One region of the Paenibacillus sp. genome, then DNA from elsewhere that is predicted to be linked to it. Evidence: riboswitches for the same ligand, from Rfam matches in the RefSeq annotation. Region 1 holds a riboswitch; the other holds the start of a gene.

Region 1 (4,416 bases):
ATGCGAAGCAGATGCAGCACCCGCTCCTCCATCGATTCGCCGAAGCCGATGACCATCGTCGCCGTCGTGTTCATGCCGGCGCGCTGCGCGCTCCGCATGACGCCGATCCAATCCCTCCACGATCCCTTGAGGCGGGAAATTTTCTTCCGCGTCCGGTCGTCGAGAATTTCGGCGCCGCCGCCCGGCAGCGAATCGAGACCCGCGGCTTTCAGCTCGCGCACGACTTCGTCGACGCTGAGGCCCGACACGTCCGCCATTTTGCGAATTTCCGCCGGCGAGAACGAGTGCATCGTAATGTGCGGGAACCGCTCCTTAATGCCGCGCAGCAGGTCGGTATAATACGAGAACGGGAGGTTCGGGTTCGTACCGCCCTGCATCAGGATTTCGGTGCCGCCGACGTCGATCGTTTCTTGGATTTTCTGATAGATCGTCTCGTTCGGCAGCACGTAGCCTTCTTCCGAGCCCGGCGCCCGATAGAACGCGCAGAATCGGCAGTATACGTCGCAAATGTTCGTATAGTTCACATTCCGGCCGATCACGAACGTCGTTATCGGCTCGGGATGAAATTTCTTCATGATTTGATCGGCGGCCGCGCCCATCTTCTCGATTTCGTCGGAAGCGAATAACGCGAGTCCGTCCTCCATCGTCAGCCGCTCGCCGCGAAGCGCTTTATCCAATATGGCATCTATGCTCATTTCTTCGTTCCTCCCCAGTCCCTTGACTTCCTATCATTCTACCACTAAATCTGTTCGGAAGACAGAACGGGGCGGCTGCGAATCGTTTCCTGAACTAGGCGAGCTCCGCCGCGGCCGCTTCGAACGCCTGCCGCAAATCTTCGATCAAATCGTCCGCATGCTCGATGCCGACCGAGAAGCGAAGCAGCCGGTCGTCCACGCCGACCTTGTCTCGTATCTCCTTCGGAATGTCCGCGTGCGTCTGCACCGCCGGATACGTCATGAGCGACTCGACGCCGCCGAGGCTTTCCGCGAAGGCGATCAGCTTGATATGGCGCAGGATCGGCTCGATCGTGCGGGCGTCTTTCATTTTGAACGAGAATATGCCCGTATTGCCCGACGACTGCTTGTTCTGGATGTCGTGCCCCGGGTGCGACGGCAGCGCCGGATAGAACACCTCCGCCACCATCGGATGCTCCGACAGCCACGCCGACAGCTTCAGCGCGTTCTCTTGGTGGCGCGCCATGCGCAGCGCGAGCGTCTTCAGCCCGCGCATGAGCAGCCAGGAGTCCTGCGGTCCGAGCACCGCGCCGATCGAATTGTGCAGGAAGGCGATTTTTTGCGACAGCTCTTCGCCCTTCGTCACGATGAGTCCCGCCAGCACGTCGTTATGGCCTGCGAGATACTTCGTCGCGCTGTGGATGACGATGTCGCAGCCGAGCTCGAGCGGACGCTGGAAATACGGCGTCAGCAGCGTGTTGTCGACGATCGTGATCAGGCCTTTCTTCTTCGCCCACGCGGCGACGCGCTCGAGGTCGGTAATCATCATGAGCGGGTTCGTCGGCGTTTCGATCAAGACCGCCTTCGTCGCCCCTTCGCGATAGTTCGTTTCCAACGCGTCCAGATCGTTCGTGTCGACGTACGTCGCGCTTACGCCGAAGCGGCTCATGATTTGCTCGAGCAGCCGATACGTGCCGCCGTACAAATCCAAGCTGACCAGCAGGTGATCGCCCGAGGAGAATATCATGAAAATCGTCTGCAGCGCGGCCATGCCGGTGCTGCATGCGAAGCCGGCGTCGCCGGACTCAAGGTCCGCGAACGCCTCTTCCAGCACCTTGCGCGTCGGAGACTTCGTTCGCGCGTAGTCGAAGCCCGTGCTCTGTCCGAGCTTCGGGTGGCGGAACGCGGTCGCGTGATAAATCGGGTAGCTGACGGCCCCCGTCTGCGGGTCTTCGAGCGACCCGATTTGCGCCAGACGGCTTTCGATATGCTTCATTGGGTTTATTGGCTCCTTCGTTAGATGTATGCGCCTGCGTGCACGAAGCTTTCGTCTTCTTTCGCTTGCCCGAGCTCGTACGGCGTTTCTTGGTATACGTAGTAGTTTAACCAATTCGAGAACAGCAGATTGGCGTGCGCCTTCCACGTCGAGCGCGGCTCGCGCGTCGGATCGTCGGACGGGAAATAGTTTTTCGGAACGGCGATCTCCATTCCCTTTTTCACGTCGCGCTCGTACTCCCACTTCAGCGTGTCGGCGTCGTACTCCGAATGGCCCGTGACGAACACGTGCTTGCCGTCTTTCGACGCGACGAGGTAGACGCCCGCTTCTTCGGACACCGACAGCACGTCGAGCTCCGGCACTTGCTCGATGTCCTCGCGGCGAACGTCCGTGTGGCGGCTCTGCGGCACGAAGAACATTTCGTCGAAGCCCCGCGTCAGCTTCACGTGCGAACATGTCAGGACGTGCGGGAACACACCGAATATTTTTTGCGGCATATCATATTTTTGAACGCCGAAATGATGATACAGTCCGGCCTGCGCGGCCCAACATATGTACATCGTCGACGTTACGTTGCGCTTCGCCCAGTTCATAATGTCTTGCAGCTCGCGCCAATAGTTTACCTGCTCGAACGGCAAATGCTCGACCGGCGCGCCCGTAATGACAAGCCCGTCGAATTGCTCGTGGCGGATGTCGTTGAACGTTTTGTAGAACAGTTCCAGATGCTCCACGGACGTATTTTTCGACCGGTGCGTCTCCGGATGCAGCAGCGTGATCTCGACCTGCAGCGGCGTATTACTGAGCAGACGCAGCAGCTGCGTCTCCGTCGTCTCTTTCGTCGGCATCAGGTTCAAGATGATAATGCGCAACGGACGAATGTCCTGTTGAAACGCGCGGGATTCGTCCATGACGAAGATGTTTTCGCTCGAGAGCACTTCTTTGGCCGGCAAATGGTCCGGTACTTTGATCGGCATGCGGATGACTCCTTTGCTCTTGGGATGGGGGTCCGGAACGAGAAAAGGAAGAACGCCTTTCTCATACGGAGAGAAAGGCGTTCGGTATCTGCAACGTCCTTCTCTCATCTCTCAGAAACATGCGTTTCCGCAAGAATTAGCACCGTGCAGGAAGATCGCGGCTGCGTTCCTCCGTGTCGGTTGCCGGGTTTCATCGGGCTAGTCCCTCCACCTGCTCTTGATAAGAGTGCGTTCTTATTCGATTCTTGTTTCGACTAGATCTAATGTTACGGAGAAACAAGCCCGAAGTCAAGAGGGAAGCCGTACCCGGTTGAAACGTTCGGAGGACAAGAGTATACTAATCGAGTACTCCGCGAACGCCCGGAAACGGGCGCTGCGACGGAAGTTTTCGCGTATCGAGGTGACAGCGTGCATGGACGGCGATCGACCCCGACGGTTCCAGTTTGACAAACGAATAAACTTGCATCTTGGGAACGCAGGGCACGTGCCGGCGCGCGCTCGTTAAATCGCTGCCGCGGCTCGCTTTCGGCCCCGCGTTCCTCGAGCCTGGAGGAGGAGAACCGCGATGAAAGTGAGATTGGTTCAAAAAGGCGTCTTCACGTTGGTCGAGAACGTGGCCGAAGCGCTCATTCAGCCGGTGAACGGCTTTTACTGGATCGATGCGAGCCCCGAAGAGCTGGAGACGCTCCAGCCGCTCTTCCATCTTCACGAGCTGGCGGTCGAGGACTGCTTGCAGGAGGAGGAGCAGCGTCCGAAGCTGGAAATTCACGAGGGCCATTATTTTATCGTCGTGAACAGCATTCGTTTCGACGACGAGGAGTTTTTCTTCCGCGCCGTCAACATTTTCCTAGGGAAACATTTCATAATTACCGTCACGCGGCAGAAGGTGAACGAGCTGCGGGCCGTGAAGCCCGTGCTGTGGGAGGAGGAAGTCGATTCCCCCGACCGCTTCCTGTATCACCTGGCCGATTTGATCGTAGATAACTACTTCAACGTCGCCGACCGGATCGAGGACAAAATCGAGAAGCTGGAGGAGGACATTCTCCGGCATACGCGCAAGACGCACTTGAACGAAATCATCGGTCTGCGCAGCGAAATCTTATACTTGAAAAAGGTGCTCATGCCGCAGAAGGAAGTGATCGGCATGCTGGCGCGCAAGGAGCTGCGCCTCATCGACGGCACCTTGCAGAAATATTTCGCCGACATGCACGAGAACGCGGTGAAGGTGACGGAATCGTTCGATACGTTCCGCGACCTGATGGGCAACTTGCGCGAGGCGTACCAGTCGAGCATCGCGAGCCGCGCGAACGAAATCATGCGCGTGTTCACCGCGGTGACGACGATCTTCATCCCGCTGACGTTCATTACCGGCGTGTACGGGATGAACCTGATGAACTTGCCCGGGGAGCAGTATCCTCACTTCGCCATCGTTCTCATCATCGTTATGGCATTGCTCGCCGTCGGCATGTTCGCATTATTCCGCAAGAAAGAG
Region 2 (4,416 bases), on a different contig from region 1:
CGAAATATACGATCTGACGGAAGGCAGAAAGCTGATGATCGGCAGCTACACCTCCGACGGCATGGCGGTCGCCGCCGGCTCCAAGCATAAAGAACGAGCGTTCATGCTGCTCGACAAAATGAAGTTCGACGAGGAATACAACAACCTGATGAGGCTCGGCATTAAGGGGAAACACTGGAGTCCGGTCGGCGAGGATCAATGGGAGCCCGGCCCCAACCAGGAAAAATACCGGTTCGGCACCGGCGGTTCTTGGGGCGTCAAGGGCGAGCACGAACGCACCGCCACCACGCAGCCCCCGATCGTCAAAGTGATCGCCGCATCGCGGGAGGGCAGAACCGTGCAGCCGGTTTCCTTGGGCCTTCGCATCGACGAAAGACCGATCGCGAACGAAATGGCGGCCGTCAACAGCGCCAAGACGAAATATTTGCCTCTGCTCGAGCTGGGCCTCGTCGACGATGTCGACAAGTGGCTGGAGGAGTACCGGACCGCGGCGAAGCAAGCCGGCCAAGAGAAGGTGTTCGCCGAAGTGAAAACGCAGCTCGGCGCTTATCTCGCCGCTGTGAAGTGACGCCTGCGATCTGTCCCGCAACCGCTGAGTTCACAATCCATATTGATATACGCGAAGGGAGAATGCCACATGTTGACCGAAGAGCAGAAGGAAACGTATTACCGAGACGGTGTTTTAGTTCTGAAGGGATTGATTTCGCCCGAGGAACTGGAAGCCTATCGCGAAGCGTACGAGCGCATGGTGGAGAAGGTGCGCGCTTACCCCGGCCCCGAGAAATACAACTCGCGGGTCATCGGGGCCAAATCGGGCAACAAGATCGAAACGAAGCCGGGCGCGACGCAGAGCGAAGTCACGGAATATTGGGGGGCGGATTGGCTGCTGCATCCGGATTTATACGAGCCGGCTTTCACCGATTATTTGAATAACGATAAGCTGATCAACTCGCTCCGCAGCTTGCTCGGACCGGATATCGGAATCTACGGGCTGAAGGCGTTATGGTCCCCCGTCCACGTGGACTACGACCTCGCTTGGCACCGGGACGGAAGACAAGAGGTGTATTCCACCGACGGCGGCATCCCGCCGGGCTGGCTTCAGTTCAATACGGCGCTGTACCGGGAAGAGAGCTTCAAGGTCGTCAAAGGCTCGCACCGCAGGCCGCTCACGGACGAGGAGAACGCCAAGTACGGCACGGTGGAGGAAGTTTCGAACGAAGAAATTTGCGTCTTGGAGCCGGGCGAGGTGCTGTTCATGCATCAAGCCGTACTGCATCGGGGCAAAGCGAAAGGGGAAGCGAACGGCGGCTCCAAACGGCGCGCGTTCCATTATATTCTGGCGCGGACGGATTTCCCGGTGGGGAGAAGACGGCTGGAGCAGTTTAAGAACTGGTACGAAGAGCTGAATTTGGCCGAGAAGCTGGGGCCGACGGCGAAGCCGCTGTTCGAAAACTTCTTCGCTTGGGAAGGAAGAGCGTTCGACGACGAGACGTATCCGTACCCCGTATATAAGAAGGACAAATATTAATCCGTTATTTTGCAGAACCCGCCGATGCATGCCTTTCGCGTCGGCGGGCTTTGTTTCGAATGGAGCGTCAAGTGGAATCATTTGGAGCGGTCTTAGGGCGCGGCATTAGTACGAACGCTATTGACGTCCCGTGTAATATGTTTTATATTACTATTTGTCTTTTTAATTGAATATCATTATCAGTCTTATCGAGAGTGGCGGAGGGACAGGCCCTATGAAGCCCGGCAACCGGTTCGCGCAAGCGGACGTCCGGTGCCAATTCCTTCGGAGCGAACGTAGTCGTTCCGAGAGATGAGATGGGGAACTCGCCTATTCGCCCTGTCTCGTTTTGTAGAGACGGGGCTTTTACTTTTCATCGGAAGGGAGAATCGGGAACCGAATTGATAGAGATCAGTAACGTAAGCAAAACGTTCCGCATCGGCGACCAGTCGTTCGAAGCGCTGAGCGAGATCGATTTGTCCGTGAAGCCGGGCGAAATTTTCGGCATCATCGGCCATTCGGGGGCGGGGAAGAGCACGCTGCTCCGATGCATCAACGGATTGGAAACGCCGACGTCCGGTACGGTCACCGTGAACGGCGTCGAGCTGTCCTCCTGCACGCCGAAGGAGCTGCAGGCGCAGCGCCAGAAAATCGGCATGATCTTTCAGCATTTTCATCTGCTGTCCTCGGCCACCGTGTTTGACAATATTGCCTTTCCTTTGAGGCTCGCGAAGACGCCGAAGGAGCGCATCGGGGAGCGGGTGCGGGAGCTGGCGGAGCTCGTCGGGCTGCAGGCGCATTTGGGACATTACCCGTCTCAATTGTCCGGCGGTCAGAAGCAGCGCGTCGGCATCGCGAGGGCGCTCGCCAACGATCCGTACGTCCTGCTGTGCGACGAGGCGACGTCCGCGCTCGACCCGCAGACGACGGAGTCGATCCTCTCGCTGCTGCTGGACATTAACGAGAAGCTCGGGCTGACGATCGTGCTCATCACGCACGAAATGCAGGTGATCCGCTCGATTTGCGACCGCGTCGCCGTCATCGACGGCGGACGGATCGTCGAAAGCGGGGCCGTCGTCGACGTCTTCCTGCGTCCGCAGCATCCGACGACGAAGCAGTTCGTCTCGCAGGCGGCCGAGATCGAGCAGGCGACGTTCGGCAAAGCCGAAGGCGCCGCCCGAGGCATGCTGCTGCGCGTAACGTTCCAAGGCGAACAGACTTACGCGCCGGTGCTGTTCGAGACGGTGAAGGAGACGGGCATGTCCTTCAGCATTTTGCAAGGCTCGATATCCCGCATGAAACGAATCCCGTACGGCCAGCTCATCGTCGAGCTGCACGGCGACGAGCCCGCCGCGCGGCGCACCGTCGACGCCCTTCGGGAGCGCGGGTTGGAAGTGGAGGTGCTGCTATGAGAGGGAAGCCGATCCCTTGGGAAGACGTGCTGCAGGCGACGCTGGACACGCTGACGATGCTCGGCATTTCGACCGTATTTACGGTAGCTTTGGGTTTGCCGTTAGGCGTGCTGGTGTTCCTGTGTTCGAAGGGGCAGCTGCTCGACAACCGCCCGCTGTACGCGGCGCTGTCGGGAATCATTAACGTGCTTCGCTCCGTGCCGTTCGTCATTTTGATGATCGCGCTCATTCCGTTCACGCGGTTCGTCATGGGGACGTCCATCGGCGTCGAAGGGACGATTCCGCCGCTCGTCATCGGCGCGGCGCCGTTCTTCGCGCGAATCGTGGAACAGACGCTGCGCGAGGTGGACCGCGGCGTCGTCGAAGCGGCGCAAGCGATGGGCGCGTCGCCGTGGCAAATCGTCACGAAGGTGCTGCTGCCCGAAGCGCGCCCCGGCTTGATCGGAGGCGTCACGATCACCTCGATCGTGCTGGTCGCGTACACCGCCATGTCGGGCATGATCGGCGGAGGCGGCCTCGGCGACCTCGCGATTCGGTACGGGTACCAGAGATTCAACCCCGGCGTCATGATCGTTACCATTATTTTGCTCTTAATTTTGGTGGTTATTCTGCAAACGGTCGGCGATCGCCTCGTCGCTCGCTACAGCCGAAAGTAGATTCCATATATAAAAAAGAAAAAGGGAGAGAAACAAAATGAAAAAATGGTTTATCACTTCCGCCGCTTTCGTTCTCGCCGTCGCGCTGACGGCTTGCGGCGGCGGCAACGCGCAGCAGCCTGCTGCGGAAGAAGCGCCAAGTCAAGCAGCGGAACAGCCGGCGGAGCCGGTCACGCTGAAGGTCGCCGCTACGCCGGTCCCGCATGCCGAAATTTTAAACTTCGTGAAGCCGAAGCTCGAAGAGCAGGGCGTAGCGTTGGAAGTCGTCGAGTTCACCGACTACGTGCAGCCGAACGTGCAAGTGTTCGAGAAGCAGCTGGACGCGAACTTCTTCCAGCACGTGCCGTATCTCGACCAGTTCAACGCGGATAACAATATGGATCTCGTCAACGTCGGCGGTGTGCACATCGAGCCGTTCGGCGCTTACTCCGAGAAGGTGAAGAGCGTCGACGAGCTGCCGGAAGGAGCGATCGTCGCGATCCCGAACGACGCCACGAACGGCGGCCGCGCGTTGGCGCTGCTGGCGGCGAACGGCTTGCTGACGCTGAAGGATGGCGTCGGCGTCGCAGCGACGGTCGCCGACATCGTCGACAACCCGAAGAAGCTCGAGATCAAAGAACTCGAAGCGGCGACGCTGCCGCGCGTGCTGCCCGACGTCCATCTTGCGCTGATCAACACGAACTACGCATTGGAAGCCGGCTTCGTGCCGACGGAAGACGCGCTCTTCATCGAAGGCAGCGACTCCCCGTACGTGAACATCGTCGCCGCTCGTCCGGACAATCAAAATTCGGACGCGATCAAGAAGCTGATCGAAGCGCTGCAGTCGGAAGACGTGAAGACG

The links. A riboswitch is a leader RNA that binds a small molecule or an ion and turns the genes downstream of it on or off. The one in region 1 is predicted to bind S-adenosylmethionine.
Region 2: another riboswitch for S-adenosylmethionine. It lies ahead of VE009_RS15855 (methionine ABC transporter ATP-binding protein); the one in region 1 lies ahead of metA (homoserine O-acetyltransferase MetA).

What each region holds. Positions count from the first base shown of each region.
Region 1 is NZ_DASQNA010000007.1:267,959-272,374, forward strand. It holds gene mqnC (cyclic dehypoxanthinyl futalosine synthase) at 1-695, opposite strand, end outside; gene VE009_RS02300 (aminotransferase class I/II-fold pyridoxal phosphate-dependent enzyme) at 790-1,950, opposite strand; gene metA (homoserine O-acetyltransferase MetA) at 1,971-2,924, opposite strand; SAM riboswitch class I at 3,026-3,151, opposite strand; gene corA (magnesium/cobalt transporter CorA) at 3,490-4,416, shown strand, end outside.
Region 2 is NZ_DASQNA010000030.1:196,646-201,061, forward strand. It holds gene VE009_RS15845 (extracellular solute-binding protein) at 1-568, shown strand, start outside; gene VE009_RS15850 (phytanoyl-CoA dioxygenase family protein) at 638-1,528, shown strand; SAM riboswitch class I at 1,711-1,826, shown strand; gene VE009_RS15855 (methionine ABC transporter ATP-binding protein) at 1,909-2,919, shown strand; gene VE009_RS15860 (methionine ABC transporter permease) at 2,916-3,575, shown strand; gene VE009_RS15865 (MetQ/NlpA family ABC transporter substrate-binding protein) at 3,613-4,416, shown strand, end outside.